3 regions of the Jeotgalibaca sp. MA1X17-3 genome follow, and region 1 is predicted to be linked to each of the others. Evidence: predicted binding sites of a transcription regulator. Region 1 holds the regulator's gene; each other region holds the start of a gene.
The links. The regulator Rex, encoded in region 1, represses fermentation and respiration genes when NADH is low (regulators of the CRP and FNR family bind a similar motif). The targets are predictions, from matches to a motif close to TTGTGAANTANTTCACAA.
Positions count from the first base shown of each region.

Region 1 (7,426 bases):
TCGTAATAAACAAAAAATCACTAATTGATTTATTGTATAAAATGTAGGTTCCAAAGAGAATATTCACAATGATAAATCCAATAGAGACATACAAAATACTACCTTGAAACGATTGAAAGTTGATATATGGGATATCAGAGCCAAATTTTAGTTTAAATGATAGAAATAATGATCCAATAAATAGCAGCAAGTCAATGATGGTAATCAAAACCCGGCGTGCTTTTGTCCATTCTTCTTTTTGATTCACGTTGTTTCCCTCCTTAAAGTCATAAAGACTTTATACATTTTACCACGAAACTTCAACCAAAGACAGACGAATGAAAGTGGAGCCTTTCCAAACGAAAAACTCCCCTATCAAATCAGAGTTTTTCTGCATTTGATAGGGGAGTTTCTTGAAGATTATTCTTTTTTTAATTCGATTCTTACATCATTCCGCCCATGCCTGGATCCATTGGAGGCATGTTTGATTCTAAAGTTGGATGATCTGCTACGACACCTTCTGTTGAAAGGATCATTCCAGCAACACTTGCGGCATTTTGTAGAGCAGAGCGAACTACTTTAGCAGGATCAACAATTCCCGCTTCGATCATGTTTACCCACTCATCTGTAGCTGCGTTATAGCCCATTCCATGTTCCATTACTTTCACTTGAGAAGCAATCACAGAACCTTCTTTTCCAGCGTTTTCTGCGATTTGACGAATTGGCTCTTCCAAAGCACGGGCAACAATACGTGCACCGGTTGCTTCATCGCCTGTCAATTCTAATTTCTCCACTAGATGTTGTACATTGATAAGTGCTGTACCCCCACCAGAGACAATTCCTTCTTCAACTGCTGCACGAGTTGCATTCAATGCATCTTCGATACGCAATTTACGTTCTTTTAGTTCTGTTTCAGTAGCTGCGCCGACTTTAATAACACCAACACCACCGGATAATTTTGCAAGACGTTCTTGTAATTTTTCACGATCAAAGTCAGATGTTGTATCTGCAGCTTGAGAACGAATCATCGCAACGCGTTGTGCAATGGTTTCTTTCTCGCCAGCTCCTTCAACAATAGTCGTATTGTCTTTTGTTACTACAACTTTGCTAGCATTTCCTAAGTGTTCTAAAGTGGCATCTTTTAATTCTAATCCTAAATCTTCTGCAATCACGGTACCGCCTGTCAATACTGCGATATCTTGAAGCATTTCTTTACGACGATCTCCAAATCCAGGAGCTTTTACAGCTGCTACATTGAAGGTTCCACGTAATTTGTTTAGAACCAATGTAGGTAGAGCTTCTCCATCGATATCATCCGCAATAATTAGTAGTGGACGACTTTGTTTTAAGATTTGTTCTAATAATGGTAGTACATCTTGAATATTAGAAATCTTACGATCGGTAATCAAAATGTATGGACTTTCTAAATCAGCTTCCATTTTATCATTATCTGTAACCATGTATTGGGAAAGGTATCCGCGATCAAATTGCATTCCTTCCACTACGTCTAGTTCTGTTTCAATTCCTTTAGATTCTTCAATGGTAATAACACCATCGTTGCCAACTTTTTCCATTGCTTCCGCAATCAATTTTCCAACTTCTTCAGAACCAGAAGAAACGGCTGCAACTTGTGATATCGATTCTTTAGAATCAACCGTTTGAGAAATCTCTGCTAATCCAGCAACCGCAGCTCTCGTAGCTAGTTCAATTCCACGACGAATTCAACTGGGTTTGCTCCTGCTGTAACGTTTTTCAAACCTTCACGAACAATCGCTTGAGTTAATACAGTAGCTGTTGTTGTTCCGTCACCAGCGATATCATTGGTTTTAGAAGCAACTTCTGATACTAACTGAGCACCCATATTTTCAAAATGATCTTCTAATTCAATTTCTTTAGCAATGGTAACGCCATCGTTCGTAATCAGTGGAGAACCGTATGCTTTTTCTAATACTACATTTCGGCCTTTTGGTCCTAAAGTAACTTTAACTGTATTTGCTAATATATCCACACCGCGAAGCAAAGCTGCACGTGCGTCTTCAGAAAATTTAATGTCTTTTGCCATTTTGTTTCTTCACCTCATCATTTTTTTGTTCAATGTTTTATTGATTTTCTTATTCTACAATTGCAACGATATCTGATTCTTTTATAACTAGATATTCTTTTCCATCAAATTTAATTTCAGTTCCGGCATATCTTTCAAATAAAACATGATCGCCTTCTTTAACAGTCATTTCAATCGTAGTTCCGGCATCGGTTACTAGACCGGTACCTGTCGCAATGATCGTACCTGTTTGTGATTTTTCTTTAGCTGATGATGGCAACACAATACCACCTACAGTTTTTTCTTCTTCTTTTTCTACTTCAATAATTACACGATTCGCTAATGGTTTTAACAAAAGTAATCCCTCCAATGCTTTTTTGTTAGCACTCTAATATCGTGAGTGCTAACCCATGTACCTATCTTAATCAATTCTTGTATAGATTGCAAGACAAAAGATTAACTTTTTTATCTATTATGTTATACTTTTCTGTAAGCTTATAAAATTTGAAATAGAAAGGTTATGAAATGAAGAAAAAATTATCTACAGCAAATATAATCATTCTAGTTTACTTAGCCATACAATTTTTACCGATTCCGCTCATGGTATTCATACCTGCAGAAGATCGAATTAAAATGAGCCTAACCATTAGTTTAGTAACGGCATTAATTGGATCAATTATCATGATTATCTTAAACATGAAAAAGAAATGGACTCCGGTAAATAGTATTACTCAAGGAAAGTCATCCTCTTATGGAAAAATCATCCTTTGGGGAGTGTTAGGTTTTATTGGTGCCATTATTCTTCAAGTCATTGCTGCTTCCATTGAAACGGCTATATTTGGAGTCACACCCGGGTCTCAAAATACAGATCTCCTATTAGATCTAACCAATACTTATCCTCTTTATATTTTTGGGTTAACTCTCTTTGCACCAATTATGGAGGAATTTGTTTTCCGAAAAGCAATTGTCACTCAATTAGTTGACCACATTGGTTTCATCGGAGCTGCAGTCGTAAGTAGTTTGTTATTTGCCCTTGCCCATATGGATGGCCACATGTTAATCTATGGAACATTAGGTTTATGGTTCAGTTATCTGTATCGAAAAACAAATAACATTTTGACTCCTATGTTAGCACATGGAATCATGAACGCTTTTGCTTCCCTTCCAGTCTTTTTTCCAGAACTCTTTTTGTAGTACCTTAAAAAAACTCTCCATCAGAAAGGAATCATATGACTTTAAAAGATTTATTAATTCAAATCACAGTGAAATTTGTCCTTGCGGCTTTATTCTTTTATTTTGCAGTTGACGGTGTTATAAAATTTGGATGGGGATTTGTCTCTATCTTAAGTGTTATTTTTGCTACAAATAATATTGTCCAAGGAATTCGAATGTTAAGTACCTATTTTAAAATCAAAAAAAATATTGATAAAAAATAGTTTTAAAAACTCTTCTAATGTAGAAGGACCTGGGATAAGCATTCCTAGATTCTTCTATTTTTTTGAATCACTTAAACAGTGATATCCTTATGAAAAGAAAATAAACACTTACCATTTCCTAGAGCTCCAAAAGGTGCTTCTGTCCTTTCACTTTATGCATCTGTCTTATTAAAGATTAGAATTATTCAAGAACATTGCCAAGGGAGCACTATTTAAGACACTATCAATCTCAAAAAAACTAATTTTTAAATTATTTCATAAAAAAAGACCTGTAAAATTCTTCTAGAGAATTTCACAGGTCTTTTTTAGGTATTAATGAACATCATTATCTAAGAAATAAATAAGTGTTTGTAGCTCATTGGTTAAGTCTACATTTTGAACACGAATGTGATCGGGAACAGAAAGTCGGATTGGAGTAAAGTTCATGATTCCTTTCACTCCTGCTTCGATTAACGTATTTGCAGCATCTTGGGCAACCGATTGCGGTACTGTTAGAATAGCTACATCAATTTGTTGAATACGAAGTTGGTTCATCATTTCACTCAAAGGATAAACCGGAACACCCGTAACAATTTTTCCAACAATATCATCTCTTACATCAAACGCACAACTGATTCGTACGTTATTATTCAAATGAAAGTTATAGTTTAATAGCGCATGTCCTAGATTTCCTACACCAATAAGTGCAACGTTAGTCAGTCGATCTTGATTCAAGGTTTTACTAAAGAAGTCCAGTAGGTACTCCACTTCATATCCGTACCCTCTTTTTCCAAGTGCTCCAAAATAAGAGAAATCACGTCGGATTGTAGCACTATCTACTTTAACAGCCTCACTAAGTTCTGTTGAAGAAATTCTTGTTTTTCCAGCATCATGAAGGTAACGAAGGTAACGGTGATAAATAGGTAAACGTCTTGCTGTTGCTTTAGGTATATCATGTGGGTTTGACATTTTTATTTTCTCTCTTTCTTATAGGGATTCCCTATATTTATCTATAGAATCTCATATAATCATTATTTTTATTTACTGTATTAGTATAACATTTGTTTGTGAAATATCCAGTATGTTGCTTCATTTTAAGCTGATTTGTGAAAAAAAAGCACAAGGAAGACCACAATTCTTGTATTAACGAAGAAATTAGTGATGCTTTCACATTAAAAAGTTGTGAACATGCCATTATTCTGAATCACTAACTCTATCAGTGCGACATAGGATATGCTAAAATGAGAGAGCCTGCTATAAACGTTATTAGTTATATTCAGAATAAACAAACTATCTTAAGAGAAAGAGGATACCAACATGATATTATTACAGGGGCAGAACCTAGCCCGCCACTTCGGTCCCACCGTTTTATTCGATAACATCCATATTACCATCCAAGATCACGAACGTATTGCGTTGGTAGGTAGAAATGGTGCTGGTAAATCTACCTTATTAAAAATTTTAGCTGGGATTGAACCTACTGATGCTGGAGTCGTTTCTAAAGGAAGAAATGTTTCCATTGGGTATCTTGATCAACACAGTGCAGTCGATTCGAATAAAACAATTTGGGAAGAAATGCTGACTATTTTTGAGCCCGTTATACGGCTAACAAAAGAAGCAGAACAAGCGGCTATTGCATTAACAGATGAAGCCTTATTAAAAGATGAAGCTGACTATCAAAAAGCATTAGAGCGCTATGACTTTCTTCAACAAGAATTACAAAAGAAAAATGCTTACGGATATGAATCAGAAATCCGTTCCGTCCTCCATGGATTCCAGTTCTATGATGAGGACCACGATCGTCCTATTGAACAACTATCTGGTGGCTAAAAAACTAGGCTGGCATTAGCTAAAATCCTTTTGGAAAAAAATGATTTACTTATTCTGGATGAGCCTACAAACCATTTAGATATCGAAACACTAGCATGGTTGGAAAATTATCTATTAGGATATCACGGAACTCTACTAATCGTATCTCATGACCGTTATTTTTTAGATAAGCTAGCAACTGGAGTCTATGAAATTAGTCGTAGCAGCATCCAACAATATAAGGGGAATTACTCCTATTATTTAAAGGAAAAAGCAGCTCGATTCGAACAAGAATTAAAGCAATATGAAAAACAGCAAGGAGAAATCGCTAAATTAGAAGATTACGTTGCACGAAATCTCGCTCGAGCTTCTACAACAAAAATGGCCCAAAGTCGTCGAAAACGATTAGAAAAAATGGATCGGATGGATCGGCCTAAAGGGGATGAACGTTCAGCACGCTTTTCTTTTGATATTGAAAAAGAAAGTGGAAATGTCGTACTGACTTTAGAGAATGGGTCCATTGGCTATGAAGAGACCGTGCTCTCTTCTCCCATTCAATTAGATATTCGAAAACACCAAGCAATCGCAATTGTTGGTCCCAATGGAATTGGAAAGTCTACTCTTTTGAAATCTCTCATAGATGTTATTCCAATGATAGATGGACATATCCATTTTGGGACCAACGTTGAAATTGGATATTACGATCAAGAATTAAAAAATCTATCCAATCATAAAACCGTTCTAGCGGAAATATGGGACCAACACCCAACGATGAACGAAAAAGACGTTCGAAGTATTTTAGGTAGTTTTCTTTTCACAGGAAGTGATGTTGAAAAAACGATTCCTTTTCTAAGTGGTGGCGAAAAAGCACGACTTTCTTTATGTAAACTAGCACTAGAGAAAAATAACTTTTTGATGCTAGATGAACCTACCAACCATTTGGATATTGATAGTAAAGAGGTCTTGGAAAATGCTCTCATTGATTTTGATGGAACGTTAGTTTTTGTTTCACATGACCGGTACTTTATCAATCGAATCGCAACTACCGTCGTCGAACTTTCTGAAGAAGGCAGTACATTGTACATGGGGGACTATGATTATTATCTTCAGAAAAAAGAAGAAGAGGCTGAATTAGCACGTTTAAAAGCAAGTGAAGAGAATGGAAAGTCAATAGTATCCAAGGAAATTGTATCTTCAACTACAGAAACTAAAAATGATTACTTGGAAAGTAAAGAAAAAGCAAAAATCGAACGAAAATTAAAACGTTCGATTGAAGAGGTGGAATCTACTTTAGAAATAATTGAAGAAAACATACACTCTCTCGAAAAAGAGCTTACGAAGCCAGAAATATTTGGAGATCATGAAAAAGTCCAAGAGTATCACGGAAAATTAATGGAAACTCAAAAACAACAAGATAGTCTTATGTCAGAATGGGAATCCTTACATTTAGAATTAGAAGACTTATAAAAAGAAGGGGATACAATCGGCTTTCCGATTGTATCCCCTTCTTTTTTTACTATTCTAACATTAAACCTGGTCGAGCATTTAAACTTAATGATGAAAATTCATCTTTCTTAAATTCAATATATGCTGCTGCACCAATCATTGCTGCATTGTCTCCACATAATTTCAAAGGAGGAATCAATAATTCAACATCCGGTAATTCATTTCGTACAGCTTCTGTCAGTGCCGTGCGTAACCCTTTATTTGCAGCTACTCCTCCTGCAAGTAAAAGTTGTTGTACTTGTTTTTCCTTTGCAGCTCGAATCGTTTTCGTGACTAGCACTTCAACCACACTTGCTTGAAAACTTGCGGCAACATTGAAAGGATCTAAATCGTCTCCTTTTTGCCTTGCATTATGAATGGTATTTATAACCGAGCTCTTTAGTCCACTAAAACTAAAATCATAGTGGTCTTCTTTCATCATTGCTCTAGGAAATTGTAACGTTTCTTCACCTTTATGCGCCATCTCATCCATCACTTTTCCACCTGGATAAGATAATCCTAAAACTCTGCCAATTTTATCATAGGCTTCTCCAGCTGCATCATCTCTCGTTTCACCAATAACTTCATATACACCATCTTCCGGCATATAAACTAATTCTGTATGACCTCCACTTACAATTAATGCTAGCAAAGGAAACACCAATGGTTGAACGAGTTGATTTGCATAGATATGACC
Region 1 is NZ_CP090983.1:2,263,580-2,271,005, forward strand. It holds gene LZ578_RS11245 (sugar transferase) at 1-247, opposite strand, end outside; partial or broken gene groL (chaperonin GroEL) at 423-2,041, opposite strand; gene groES (co-chaperone GroES) at 2,091-2,375, opposite strand; gene LZ578_RS11260 (CPBP family intramembrane glutamic endopeptidase) at 2,546-3,214, shown strand; gene LZ578_RS11265 (DUF4305 domain-containing protein) at 3,250-3,456, shown strand; gene LZ578_RS11270 (redox-sensing transcriptional repressor Rex) at 3,769-4,404, opposite strand; partial or broken gene LZ578_RS11275 (ABC-F family ATP-binding cassette domain-containing protein) at 4,753-6,711, shown strand; gene tsaD (tRNA (adenosine(37)-N6)-threonylcarbamoyltransferase complex transferase subunit TsaD) at 6,761-7,426, opposite strand, start outside.

Region 2 (7,426 bases), 260 kb from region 1:
CATATTGAGAATACGCACCTCCAAAAATAATATCTGCTATAGGAGCATTTTTTTCACTTTCTAATTTTGTAAACAGTTCGCCTGTTCCTGCTTGGATTAATTCTACTTTAATATCATATTTTTCTTCAAAAGCAGGAATCGTTGCATTTATTAAGCCTTCTGAGTTTGGAGAATAAACGACAAGTGTACTCGATCCAGCAGTAGTATTACCCGTTGAATCTGTATTTGCTTCGTCACCATTCCCACATGCGCCTAAAAATAATAACGTTAATGCTGCAGTCGACAAAACTTTTCTTATTTTACTCATTTAAAATTCCCCCTTACTATTTTCTCTATCTTACCAACAATGACAGCGCATACATATCCGAAAAACAAACATTTTAGGAGAAAATCCTACATTTGAGAAAGATTCATAAATTCACTAGCACTCATATTAATATATTTTTTAAAAACTTGATTAAAATATTTGTAGTCGTTGAAACCACACTGGGTTGCTACTTCATACAACTTCACTTCTTTATTTTTTAACAATTCAATCGATTTTTGGATCCGATATCGGTTTACATAATCATTAAATGTAAGGTGCATGTATTCTTTAAAACGATTGTGCAACAAGGTCGGACTATATCCAATTGTCTGAGCTACATCTTGAAAAATAAATCGTTTGTCATAATTTTGTTCAACGTAGTGGATCATCTGTTGAATGACACCATCTTGAATAGAAGTAATATGTCTACCAATTAATTCAGGGTTCATTTGCGCTTCTGTCTTTTCTTTTTTTCTGTGAAGTGTTGATTGATTTCACATTGTTGCTGGGCTCTTTGGAGAGCTTTTTCAAATTGTTCTGATTCAATCGGCTTTACAATAAACTCACTTACCCCATATTGTATGGCTTTTTGAGCATTAACAAATTCATCATATCCTGAAACAATAATAGCACTGTATGGAAATTCCATTGTTTCTTCAAACATTTGAAAGGCATTTTTGATTGGCATATTAATGTCGGTAATGACAATATCAGGTTGCAATTCTTTAATCTTTTGAATGCCTTCCTGTCCATTAGATGCTTCTCCTACAACTACACAATCCCATTTTTCATAGTTAAATCCATATATCATTCCTTTGCGAATAATGTACTCATCTTCCACAATTAATACCCGATACATAATAGCTACACTCCTATCCTAATCTCTACAATAGTATATTGATTTTGTTTTATCAGATTAAATTTTGTTTTTGGGTACATAAGTTGAATACGCTTCTTACTATTAATTAATCCATGGTGATTACCCATGGGAATATTATTTTGAAGGTTATCATTGATTTGGAAACTTTTTTCCCTCGTCAAATTATCTCCATTATCCTTTACTTGAATCAAGAAAATTCGATCAGTTTCTTTTTTTCCTGAAATCGTAATGTGTAAATCAGTACGTTTTTGAAAGCCGTATTTCAGACTATTTTCAATGAGTGGCATTAAAAATAATTTGGGAACAAAAATTTGTTCACACTCCGTATCTAAATCTATTTTATAATCAAAATGCTCAAATCTAGCTTTATTTATTTCGAGATACTCTTCAATAAAAACAATATCATTTAATAATTTCACTTCTGGATTTTCTTCGTTGATACTATAACGTAATATTTTATTCAGTCGGATAATTAGTTGATTAGCCAAATCTTTGTCGAAATAAAGCGAAGCACGAATGACTTCCAATGTATTGTAAAGAAAATGTGGGTTGAATTGTGCTTCTAGTTTTTTTCTTTCCGCTAACAAATTAGCTTGCAGTAGTGAAATGTTGTTGTGATGCACGGAGGAAAGTTCTTCCAACATCAGATTGATACGTCTTGATACGATTTCAAATTCGTCCTTTGTATGAATATTTAGACGATGCGTGGGATCTTTTCTAATAATTTTCATTTCATTAATTAATTTTTCTAAGGATTTTGCATTTCGTAAAGAAATTCTTTTCGAAAATAAAAAGGCAAATCCAAGCATCATACTAGCAATTAATAGTACAATCATTGTACTAATGGTTAAGAAATACGGATACATCAAACTTTTTTGATAAACCGTTAGCGTAAGAGCCGGTGTGAGGGATGTCGTTTGTGAATAGAATAAATCATTTCTGTATTTAAATTGATTTTCAAACAAGGTGCTCTCTACTCTTCCAAGAGTTCCCGTAATGAAATCAGAAGAGCTGGAGGATAAAACATTATCAAATTTATCAGAAATAACATATTGGCTTTGCGTTTGGTTGAGGTTCGATCGAATTTCCTTACCATTAATAATAGTCACAGCATATCCTTTGGGAACAAATAAATTCCGGATAGGTGTGGTTAAAATTAAGTAGTGTTCCTTGTCATTGTCCATAAAAATTTTTTGAGTAGAATCCATATGTTCTTCTTTCATTTTTTCTGTTATAACCGACAGGAAATTCATAAATATCCCGGAATCGTCCCAATATGGATTACTGCTGAATTCAAGTTGCATATTTTGATTTACAATCATTAATTCACTTTTTAGTTCATTTTTAGAATTAAATGCATAAAAATTAGAATATATGGTAGGATCATTGCTTTTACCATTTAAATAATCTAGATAAATCGTTTCTGCATTATCTTCCATTCGTTTTTCATATTCTTGAAGATTCTCTGTAAACAGTTGTTGAATGTTACTCTCCGTATGATTGAGTTGCATGCGTGTCGTTGTAGTATTTAGCCAATAAAGAATCACACTTAGAATAATAGTAACTAATATAGTCATACCAAATGAATACATAAGGATTTCCTTTTGTAATTTTTTTTGAAATGGTATTTTTTGCATCAACAACCCTCCCTTCCACTCACTTTTGGAGCGCTTACACTTTATTGTTACTTTTAGTTTAGCAGAATTATGGTGTTAAATCACTATACGTTTACCAGTACAAAAATTTATATTTGTGATTTTTTGGAATTTGTTTTTCTCTTTTTAAAATAATACTCCTCATCATGCTGGTTTACTTTTCGAAGAATACGACATGGATTTCCTACTGCTACTACATTGTCCGGTAAATTTTTGGTTACTACGCTTCCAGCACCCACTACGACATTTTCTCCGATCGTGATACCCGGAAGAATGATTGCTCCGGCACCGATCCAGCAATTTTTACCAATATGCACAGCTGCATTATACTGGTATGCTTTCTCACGAAGGTCTGGCAGGATTGGATGCCCGGCAGTAGCAACTACGACATTTGGGCCAAACATTGTATAATCTCCTACATAAATGTGTGTATCATCAACTAGTGTTAGATTAAAATTTGCATAAATATGTTTTCCAAAATGGACATGTTTCCCACCAAAATTGGAATGAAACGGCGGTTCAATATAGCAGCCTTCTCCAATTTCTGCAAACATTTCTTTTAACATCTGTTGTCTTTTATCTTGTTCAGCTGGACGAGTTTGGTTGAAATCGTAAAGGCGGTCCAAGTGCTGTAGTTGTTTTTTCATTAATTCTTCGTCATTCGGTAAGTATAAATCGCCAGTATGCATTTTTTCTTCGTGATTCATGTAAAGGTACCTCCATTTTTTTGTTTTATACTTTTATGATACTACTAATGGGATGAGAATGGATAATTTGTGGAGTGCGTTGGTAATTTTTTGGTTATACTTGATGTGTATATGGCTTTGCGCATCAACTGAGATAACTTTCCAACTGCTACTTGATGCGCATCAAACTAAACCCTACATACACAAAAAACAGAGGGGGAGCCCTCTGTTTTCTTATTCATTACGCTCAGATAGATAGACATAATACTGTGTCCAGGTTGCATTTTGATAAGGGACGGCATATAAACCGACTAAACCGAATGTTAACGCACTGGCAATATTCCATAAGACAAAAGAAAAGTCCATAATGAATAAATCTATTTTATATCCGTACGTCATATCTTGACTTAATTTGATAGCATCTGCAATTCCTATCTCAGGGTCATCTGCTAGGATATAGGGAACCATCGAGTAGGCATACCCTTTAACAACTCCAGGGATGATAAATAAGAACGTCCATAGAACTGTATAAATACCAACGATAATCATAGCAGCAATATCGCGAACCCATTGTGCGTTTCGGAATAGACTATCGGTAGCATTTTGGTAGACACCATCGGTTAAATCAATAGCGACTCTTGTTAAAGGAACCGTTAGAATCAATTGTAAGAGATTTAACCAGCGAACACGAATATCAAAAAAGGAAACTGGATCAAATTCGGATGATACTTGGCTTTGAGAATTTGCATAAGATAAAATAATGGTAATGATTCCTACTAATAACCAGGGGATGTAATTGCGTCGAACGATTTCTTTAGCATTTTGTTTAAGATGGACCCTATTCATTTTTTCACTCCTTTTATCTTTCCTCTTATTGTAGCAAATTATATATGATTTTTATATACCAAAAAAGCACTACAAGGGCTCAGCCTTGTAGTGCTTTACTTTATACGAGTTTAGATTAAATCATTAATGTCTGCGTAGTCTAATCCAAGTGATTCAGCTACACCTTCATTAGTAACTTTATTTTTGTACGTATTGAAACCTGTTAGGATTGTATCGTCTCCTTCAGATGCTTCCAAAATACCCTTGTTCGCAATTTTCACTGCATATGGCAAGGTTGAATTTGTTAAAGCAATCGTAGAAGTTCTTGCTACGGCACCAGGCATATTTGGTACTGCATAATGCAATACGCCATGTTTTAAGTAAACAGGATCATCATGAGTCGTTGTGTGGTCTTCTGTTTCAAAGATTCCACCTTGGTCTACTGCGATATCAACGATAACAGAACCAGCTTCCATTCCTTTTACCATTTCTTCCGTTACAAGAGTTGGAGCTTTACGTCCAGGAATAAGTACCGCACCAATTACGATATCTGCATCTTGAATTGCGTTAGCAATATTTACTTCGTTAGACATCAACGTAATAACTTCATTACCGTATAATTCTTCAATTTCGATTAAAACTTCTGGTTTTACGTCTAGAACAGTTACGTGAGCACCTAAACCAAGTGCAATTTGTAATGCGTTTCTTCCAGAAACTCCGCCACCGATAATAACAACTTTTCCATTTTTAACTCCAGGTACTCCACCAACTAAGACACCTTTACCGCCATATTGGTGTTCAAGGAAATGTGCACCAATTTGTACAGATAAACGTCCAGCAATTGCACTCATTGGGTTTAGCATTGGTAAGTCGCCGGTTTCTCCAACCATTGTTTCATAACCAATTGCTGTTACACCAGAATCAACTAATGCTTTTGTTAGTTCAGGTTCGTTTGCTAAGTGCAAGTATGTGAAGAGGATTAATCCTTCACGGAAAAACTTGAATTCTTGTTCCAGTGGTTCTTTTACTTTAATGACCATATCTGCAGACCATACTTTTTCAGCAGATGGTTCCATTGTTGCACCTGCTTCTATATATGCGCTATCTTCAAAGCCAGCATCTGTTCCTGCGTTCGTTTCAACCATAACATCATGGCCATTTTGAACCAGTAACTCTACTCCTAATGGTGTAATTCCTACACGACTTTCATTATTTTTAACTTCTTTTGGTATACCAATTAACATAAATTTTCCTCCGATTTTTGTTTTCAACTATCCAATTAGCAAATCATTCTGATTTTTCTTTGCAAACACGCTTTGTTCAAAATAAGTATTTTATCAAGTGGCTGCATCCAGACGTCCCGTCGATCTAGTATTCGAAACTTTTACGTCTTATTGCTTGTCCTGGATAACCTAATCATTTTGTACCACAACACTGCTTTACTCATTCTGGATATTTAATATTGATTCAAAAAATTACATGCTTATTCGCAAGTCATTGCATCGGATAATTGTGAATTTAATAACTTTACTTTAATACTATACCATCTTTTGGAAAAAACTCAAAAAATAACCCCTGTTTTTCATTGTTTTTTATCAATAAAAAAGTATATTGATACATATTTATACAATATTTGTCCTTTTCAAAGACGCTTCCATCCTTAGTGTTTACCAATTCCCTATATACTATTAATTTATTATCTTATTTTTCCAAAAATGATGCGAGTGCCTACTATTACAACAGTCACGGTCTCTATTCATCAATCAAAAATCAAAAGATAGAAGCTAAATATCCTTTCAGTCACACTATTTTCACCTATAAAATTGATAACCATTCCTACACTCAAATAATAATGTTGTTTATTTTAATAATTTATCATAAAACACTTAGATTGTAGGAGCTCTAGTCTAGTAAGACTAAAAAATATAAGATAAACAGAATAAAACTGTTTACCTTATACTTAAAGTATCTTAATTCATTGTTGCGTGCCAAAATACCAATCTGGAGATTCCTTGATACTTCCCCATAGTCCATCTGGGATGAGTAGCTGGTCTTTTGAGAGCTCTTCGACTGTCTTTGGTAGATTGGTATCAACTGGGAACGTTGGATGCAGAACAAGGGGTCTTGCGATAGAAACTAAGGGAACAACCTCTAGTGCTTTCGCAATTTTTTCTTCTGTATCTACAGATCCATTGCCAATCAGACAAATTGAATGTTCCAGCCCTTTTTCTATTACCGATACTTTTATCTCTTCATTTTGTATTTCAAATAGATCATTCTGATTAAAATGAATATAATCTACCGTTAATTTGGAAATCTTTTCAGCAAGCCGACAGGTTTCTTGAAAAGTAATTCCATCTGCTGCATTTTCTTCCATAGCTAGTCGAACTCCAATAACGAATGAAGGACTGGCAGTTTTTTCTTTGATTTCGTTTGCTAATTTTAAAAGCGCTTCTAAAAAACGAAATCGTTTTTGTGCGTTTCCTCCCCAAAAATCTTTTCTTCGATTCGTTCGAGGAGATAAAAATTGTTGGACTAAGAAAGGATTTCCCCCATGAATCTCAATTCCATCAAAGCCTGCACGAATGGCACGATGAATTGCCTTTCCAAAATCATTTATGGTTTGCAGAATCTCTGTTTCAGTCAATTCATGATAATGCTTTTCTTTGTCATACCGCTCATCAAAAAAAGTACTAACTGTATAAACGTCCTTTTGACTCGGAAGAAATTGGGTTGCACTTCCTCCATGATAAAGTTGGATAATAGATTTAGCGCCCGTTTCATGAATCTCCTTATTATAGGTTTTTAAATTAGGAATCGCTGCATCATGAGAAATCGTTACATTATGATCATAAGCTTTTCCTTCTTTAGAAACATTCGCAGAACCTAAGATGACTAGTCCCATATTTTGTGCACGTGACTTATAAAATTGAATTTCTTTGTCACTCAACAGACCAATATTGGAGCTGGACATCGTGGAAATAGGTGCAAAAACTAATCGATTACGAAGTTCTAATCCTCCAGGAAATACATAAGCTGTTTCCCACTTTTTCATTTTTTATCCTCCTTTGTT
Region 2 is NZ_CP090983.1:2,001,381-2,008,806, forward strand. It holds gene LZ578_RS10010 (ABC transporter substrate-binding protein) at 1-307, opposite strand, end outside; gene LZ578_RS10015 (helix-turn-helix transcriptional regulator) at 394-756, opposite strand; gene LZ578_RS10020 (response regulator) at 753-1,166, opposite strand; gene LZ578_RS10025 (sensor histidine kinase) at 1,172-2,824, opposite strand; gene LZ578_RS10030 (sugar O-acetyltransferase) at 2,932-3,549, opposite strand; gene LZ578_RS10035 (DUF975 family protein) at 3,763-4,374, opposite strand; gene ald (alanine dehydrogenase) at 4,485-5,597, opposite strand; gene LZ578_RS10045 (hypothetical protein) at 6,329-7,408, opposite strand; partial or broken gene LZ578_RS12735 (NADH-dependent flavin oxidoreductase) at 7,405-7,426, opposite strand, start outside.
Region 2: ald (alanine dehydrogenase) is a predicted target of Rex. The motif match lies at 5,864-5,881, and genes of this name have one in related genera.

Region 3 (7,426 bases), 620 kb from region 1:
GCAGAAATCAATGCTTTAGAAGGAATACATCCTACGTTCAAGCAAACTCCACCAATAAACTCTCGTTCAACAATCGCTACTTTTTGGCCTAGTTGTGCAGCCCGGATGGCAGCTACATAGCCACCAGGTCCGGATCCAACAACAACTGTATCTAAATCTATTGCGAAATCACCTACTACCATTTTTAAATCATCCTTCCATCAATAAAAGTTCTGGATCAGCTAACAAACGTTTGATGTTGTTCATAGCTTTTTGAGCAGTTGCTCCATCTACGATACGGTGATCGAAACTCAAGGATAGTTTCATCATACGCCCTACAGCTAGTTCGCCTTCATCATTTACAACTGGTTGTTGTTTGATGGTTCCTACTCCAAGAATAGCAACTTCAGGGTAGTTGATAACTGGTGTGAACCAGCCGCCACCTACTGAACCAATATTACTGATTGTAATCGATCCATTTCTCATATCAGCTGCAGCTAATTTACCTTCAATTGCTTGGGCAGCTTTCGTATTGATTTCATCGGCAATATCAAACATACCTTTAGAATCAGCATTTTTTACGTTTGGTACATAGAGACCGTGATCTGTATCTGTTGCAATTCCAATATTGTAGTAGTTTTTATAAACAATCTCATTAGTAGCATCATCAATAGAACCATTAATAACTGGGAATTTGCGTGCTGTCGCAACTAATGCTTTTACTACATATGGTAGGAAAGTTAGTTTTGTATCTCGTTCAGCTGCAACTTCTTTAAATTTCTTACGGTGATCCCATAGTTTAGAAACTTCTACGTCATCATGTAACGTTACATGTGGAGCAGTATGTTTACTAGTTACCATTGCTTTTGCAATTGCTTTACGGGTAGCTGTCATTTTTTCTCTAGTTTCCATTTCTCCAAAGTTAGAAGTAAATGGTTGTGCAGGTACTGCAGGTTTCGCTGCTGGCTGTACATCTGATGCTACAGTTGCAGTTTCTTGTGTAGCCGCTGCTTGTGTTGCTTGTGTAGGTGCTGCTTGTCCATCAAAGTTGTCGATATCTGCTTTCAAGACTCTACCGTTTTTAGCAGTACCAGTGACTTGAGTGATATCTACACCTTTTTCACGTGCGTATTTACGAACAGATGGCATAGCCAAAACACGTTTATTTGAATCTACAGGAGCATCTACAGTTGCTTTTGTACCAGAAGATACAGGTGCGCTAACTGGAGAAGTTGATTCAACTGGTTTATCAGCAGGTGCTGAAGATGTTGCACCATTATGTCCAGGTGCATCGATTTCTACTAACACATCACCAATTGTTGCTACTGTACCGACTGGTGCTACGATTTTTGTAATGGTTCCTGATACTGGTGATGGGATTTCTTCAACAGATTTATCATTTTGAATTTCTACTAATGTATCATCTTCGTTGATTGTATCGCCAACATTTACAGGCCATGAAGAAATTTCTCCCTCCATAATTCCTTCACCAAGTGCAGGTAGCTTGAATTGGAAAACTGATCCAGTAGAAGCTTCTGTACTTGCAGTTGTTGGACTTTCAGAAGTAGCAACTGGTGCTTCTTCCTCATCATCATTATGTCCAGGTGAATCAATTTCTACTAATACATCGCCAATAGTTGCTACTGTACCGACTGGTGCTACAATTTTTGTAATTGTTCCTGATACTGGTGATGGGATTTCTTCAACAGATTTATCATTTTGAATTTCTACTAATGTATCATCTTCGTTGATTGTATCGCCAACTTTTACGGGCCATGAAGAAATTTCTCCTTCCATGATCCCTTCACCGAGTGCAGGCAATTTAAATTTAAAAGCCATTTTTTAACTTCCCTTCATCGAGTTCTTACGTTCTCTGTTATTTACATATAGAAATATACATCGTTCCAATTAGAAGTTGTATGTTTCTCTTACTTTCTCTTCAATGTCATTAGCATTTGGCAACCATGAGTTTTCTGCTTGTCCAAATGGGAAAACAGTATCAGGAGCTGCAACGCGTCCGATAGGAGCCTCCAAAGAAAGGATAGAGCGTTCTGAAATTTCAGACATAACCATTGCTCCAACACCTGCTTGACGCTGTGCTTCTTGAACAACAACTACGCGACCTGTTTTCTCAACAGATGCAATAATAGTTTCAATGTCTAATGGGGAAACCGTACGTAAATCTACTATTTCTACAGAAATTCCGTCTTTTTCAAGATTCTCTGCAGCTTTAATTGCTTCACGAACCATTGCGCCGTATGTAATTACAGAAACATCAGTACCTTCTTTTGTGATTGCTGCTTTTCCTAGTGGAACTGTGTACGCTTCATCAGGAACTTCATCACGGAAAGAACGGTATAGTTTCATATGTTCTAAATAAATAACCGGGTCATTATCACGAATAGCAGAGATCAAAAGACCTTTTGCATCGTATGGATTGGATGGGATAACTACTTTAATACCAGGTGATTGTGCCATCAATCCTTCTAAGTTATCAGAGTGTAATTCTGGTGTGTGAACTCCTCCACCAAATGGAGAACGAATCACAACAGGAATATTTCGTGTGCTACCCATACGGTAACGAGTACGAGCCATTTGTCCTACAACAGAGTCCATTACTTCAAATATGAAGCCAAAGAATTGAATTTCAGGAACCGGACGGAATCCTTCCATTGCTAAGCCAAAAGCCAAACCGCCTATACCGGATTCTGCTAAAGGAGTATCAAATACACGGTCTTCACCGAAACGCTCTTGGAGTCCTTGAGTAGCTCGGAATACACCTCCGTTTTTACCAACGTCCTCACCAAAAATCAGGACATTTGGATCACTTTCAAGTTCGTGTGCAAGTGCATCTGTGATTGCTTGAATCATTGTTTTTTGAGCCATGATTATTTATTCTCCTTTGCTTCGAAAGTTTTAATTTGTTCTGCGATTGTTTGGTTTGGTTCTTCAAACATATTTTTCAAGAAATCAGAAACTTTTTGTTTTGGAGCTTTGTCAGCTTCCTTAACTGCTTCTTTAACCTCTTCTTTTGTTGCTTCAATTACTTCATTTTCTTTTTCTTCAGACCATAATCCTTTTTCAGTTAGATATTTACGCATACGGATTAGTGGATCTTTTGCTTGCCATCCTTCTAATTCTGCGTTATCACGGTAGCTAGTTGGATCATCACCAGATAAGGTATGTGGTCCGAAACGGTAACAAATTGTTTCAATTAGTACAGGACCATTTCCAGCCAATGCATACTCACGTGCTTTTTTAGTAATTGCATAAACAGCTAAAATATCCATTCCATCTACTTGAATTCCTGGGATACCTGCTGCAACTGCTTTTTGAGCCAATGTAGGTGCTGCTGTTTGTACGTGGCGTGGAGTTGAAATTGCCCAACCATTATTTTGTACAATGAAAACCGCAGGTGCTTTGTATGCTCCAGCAAAGTTAATTCCTTCATAGAAATCTCCTTGTGAAGTTCCACCGTCACCTGTATAAGTAACTGCAATGTTTTTGTTTCCACGTTTTTTAAGTCCCAAAGCAACTCCAGCAGTTTGTACGTACTGTGCTCCGATGATAATTTGTGGAGGCAATGCTTTCAAATCTTCAGGGTAGTTATTTCCTTCTGCATGTCCACGTGACCATAAGAAAGCTTGAGTAAGTGGTAGACCATGTTTGATTAGTTGAGGAACATCACGATATCCAGGAAGAAGTACATCTTCTTTCTCAATTGCAGCGATACTTCCTAATTGACTTGCTTCTTGTCCAGCTGTTGGAGCGTAGAAGCCTAGTCTTCCTTGACGATTCAATGCAGTAGAACGTTCGTGAAGAATACGGGACCAAACCATATCACTCATAAATTGTACTAACTCTTCGTCCGTTACATCTGGCATTAAATCTGGGTTAACAACTACTCCATTTTCATCCAGAATTTGAACCATTCGAAAATCTGTATTCGAAGGATTCAGTAATGCGTCAAGATCAAACTTTGTTTTCTTTGTAGCCATGCTAACACATTCCTCTCTTTTCCTTTTAGGATTTCATTTTGTCAAAGATTTTCATACAGTTTTTTCAAGCTGTATTATTCTTCTTAATATCACCATTTAAATGTACCACGGTCCCATACCAATTGCAACAGAATGGTTTTACTTTTTATTTTTCTGTTTGATGTGTAAGGGATGAAATCGGTTTTATCATCTTCTTTGTGTATAAAATAACGAACAATGAAAGTCACTTTCTAGACTCCATTAAATTTAGACAACTCACGGAAAATCTCTTTTTCAGACTCTCTGTTCTATTTCAACTTTCAAACTGTTACAAAATAATCTTTAAAAAGCTTGTAAATTTAACAAAATATTCCTGTAACAGTTTTTTTCACTTATTTTTAAGTATAACTTCCTTTCTTTTATTTGATTAATCTATGATCATTATATAATAATCATTCTATTAAAAATAGATTGTTTGTGTTTCTAATCACATTTACAGATTAGAAAATTCTAATTTAAACTAGTTTATTCATTTTGTAGTTTTATCTTTATTTAAAAAACTGAAAAAAAGAACTGAAAACTGACAATGCAGTTCTCAATCCTCTTAAATAGTACAGTTTTTATGTGTTTCTATTGATTTATAGAAGTTATTTTTAAACAACACCTTGGCTTATCATCGCTTCTGCTACTGTTAAGAAAGAGTGGATGTTTACACCTGCTAAATAATTTCTACCTAGATCATATTCTACACAAGTGTCTTCTACTTGCTTGAAAATATTAATCATAATTTTTTTCAGTTCTACATCTACTTGTTCAAAGCTCCAATGGCTGTGTTGAGCATTTTGTGCCATTTCCAATGTACTGGTAGCTACTCCACCTGCATTTGCAGCTTTAGATGGTCCATAAAGAAGATTATTTTCTTGGTATAATTCAATTGCTTCTATTGAACTGGGCATATTTGCTCCCTCACTTACACAATACACTCCATTTTTTATTAGCGTAGCTGCCTGATAGCGATCAATTTCATTTTGTGTGGCACAAGGCAGAGCAATGTCATAGGCTGTTTCTAAATCCCATACACTACCTTCTTGATAGGTTGATAACTCTTTTTCCTTTGCATATTCTGTAAGACGCCCCCGTCTCACTTCTTTTATTTCTTTCAATAACAATAGATCAATACCATTTGAATCATATATGTATCCATTGGAATCGGAAACAGCCACTACTGTAGCTCCATACTCCTGTGCTTTCATTGCAGCATAGATTGCTACATTTCCACTTCCAGAAATAACAACCTGCTGTCCCTGAAAAGATTTTCCATTTGCTTGTAACATTTCTTCTGTGTAATAAATCAATCCATACCCAGTTGCTTCCGTTCTTGCTAAGCTTCCATTTAATAGAATGGGTTTTCCGGTTAAAACTCCTGAGTGTGCGCCATTCAAACGTTTGTATTGTCCATAGAGATATCCAATTTCTCTTTTCCCTACTCCAATATCTCCTGCTGGAATATCTGTCGCTGGTCCAATATACTTTTGAAGTTCGGTCATATAGGATTGGCAAAAACGCATGATTTCTGTTTCTGATTTCCCTTTAGGATCAAAATCTGCTCCACCTTTCCCACCACCAATCGGTAATCCAGTTAAACTATTTTTAAAGGTCTGCTCAAAACCTAAGAATTTTAAAATACTTTCATTGACTGTAGGATGAAAACGGAGTCCACCTTTATACGGGCCCATCGCTGAATTAAATTGAACACGAAACCCTTTATTTACTTGAACGTTTTGTTGATCATCTAGCCAAGGAACACGAAAAGAAAAAATTCTCTCTGGTTCTACTATTTGTTCTAATAGATTCCACTTGATGATTTCCGGATTTTTCTCTATTGCGGGCTGAATCGTATTAAAGAATTCTTTTATTGCTTGTAGAAATTCTTTTTGATGTGAATCTCTTTTTTCTAATTTTTGATAGACACTCTCAATATATTCAATTGATGACATCATCTGATCCCTTCTTTCCATTCAATCATCGATTTTTAATCTTTTTACCATTTTACAGTTCTTTTTGATAAATAACAACGACTTTTCTTTTCGCTTTTTATCTAGGAATGTAGTATTATGAATAAATGAAAAAAACAGTTGTCATTGTATTCATAATAAAAATGAAAAGGAGAATTGATAGATATGATTAAAATGGACGATGTTGTCCGCGAGGGTCACTCCGCATTACGCACAAAAGCGGAAGAAATTAGCTTTCCATTAACGGAAGAGAATCAAAAGCTTGCTGCAGACATGATGGAATTTTTAGAAAATAGTCAAGATGATGAACTTGCAGAAAAATATGAGTTGCGTGCCGGTGTTGGTTTGGCTGCTCCTCAGTTGGCTCTTTCAAAACGAATGATTGCTTTACTAATCCCTGGAGAATATGAAGATGATCCTCCTGCTTTGAAGCAAGTCATGATTAATCCTAAAGTGATTAGCCATTCTGTTGAAAGTGCTTGTCTAAAAGATGGGGAAGGTTGCTTATCCGTAGACCGAGAAATTCCTGGATTTGTTGTACGTCACAGCCGAATTACCGTTACTTACTTTGACGTAAATGGAACGTCCTATAAAAAACGTTTTAAAGGTTATCCTGCAATTGTTTTACAACATGAAATTGATCACTTGAACGGAGTAATGTTTTACGATTACATCAACGAAAAAGATCCTTTTGCTTTAAAAGACGAAGTTACCATTATAGAATAATCTTTATTCTCTTGTTTCCTTTTAGGGCAAGAGAATTTTCTTATTTACAAAAAGAACGTATGTTCCTATAATGGAGAGAAGGAGGAATGACTATGTTCTATATTGATTATTCAAATGAACCATCGCGCGATATTCTTTGTATTGATATCAAATCCTTTTTTTCTTCTGTAGAGGCGGTCAAACGAAACATTCATCCATTAGACGCTTATATAGCAGTAATTAGTCGTCAGGAAAATGCAGGCGGTCTTATTTTAGCTGCTTCTCCACTTGTTAAAAAAAATTATGGAATTAAAACAGGATCCAGGCGATACGAAATTCCTCCTTCCACAAACATCCATGCTGTTTCTCCTCATATGTCTCAATATTTAGAAATGAATCAAAAGATTAATCATTTGTACCGGAATTTTGTAACCGATGATGATTTACATATCTATAGTATTGATGAATCATTCTTAGACGTTAGTTACTCTCATGGTTTATATGGAAGCACTTTTCAGATTGCTGAAAAAATTCAAAAAGCAATCCATGATCAATTCGGTTTAGTTGCTACAATTGGAATTGGAGAAAATCCTCTTTTGACCAAATTAGCTCTTGACCATGAAGCAAAAAATAAGGAACCATATATTGCAGAGTGGCGGTACAAAGATGTCATCGAAAAAGTTTGGACAATACCAAAACTGTCAGGAATGTGGGGAATAGGAAGTCGTTTAGAAAAAAGTTTATTTGAGT
Region 3 is NZ_CP090983.1:1,646,651-1,654,076, forward strand. It holds partial or broken gene lpdA (dihydrolipoyl dehydrogenase) at 1-182, opposite strand, end outside; gene LZ578_RS08150 (dihydrolipoyllysine-residue acetyltransferase) at 190-1,818, opposite strand; gene LZ578_RS08155 (alpha-ketoacid dehydrogenase subunit beta) at 1,888-2,865, opposite strand; gene pdhA (pyruvate dehydrogenase (acetyl-transferring) E1 component subunit alpha) at 2,868-3,977, opposite strand; gene gdhA (NADP-specific glutamate dehydrogenase) at 4,610-5,956, opposite strand; gene def (peptide deformylase) at 6,137-6,697, shown strand; gene LZ578_RS08175 (Y-family DNA polymerase) at 6,790-7,426, shown strand, end outside.
Region 3: pdhA (pyruvate dehydrogenase (acetyl-transferring) E1 component subunit alpha) is a predicted target of Rex. The motif match lies at 4,173-4,190, and genes of this name have one in related genera.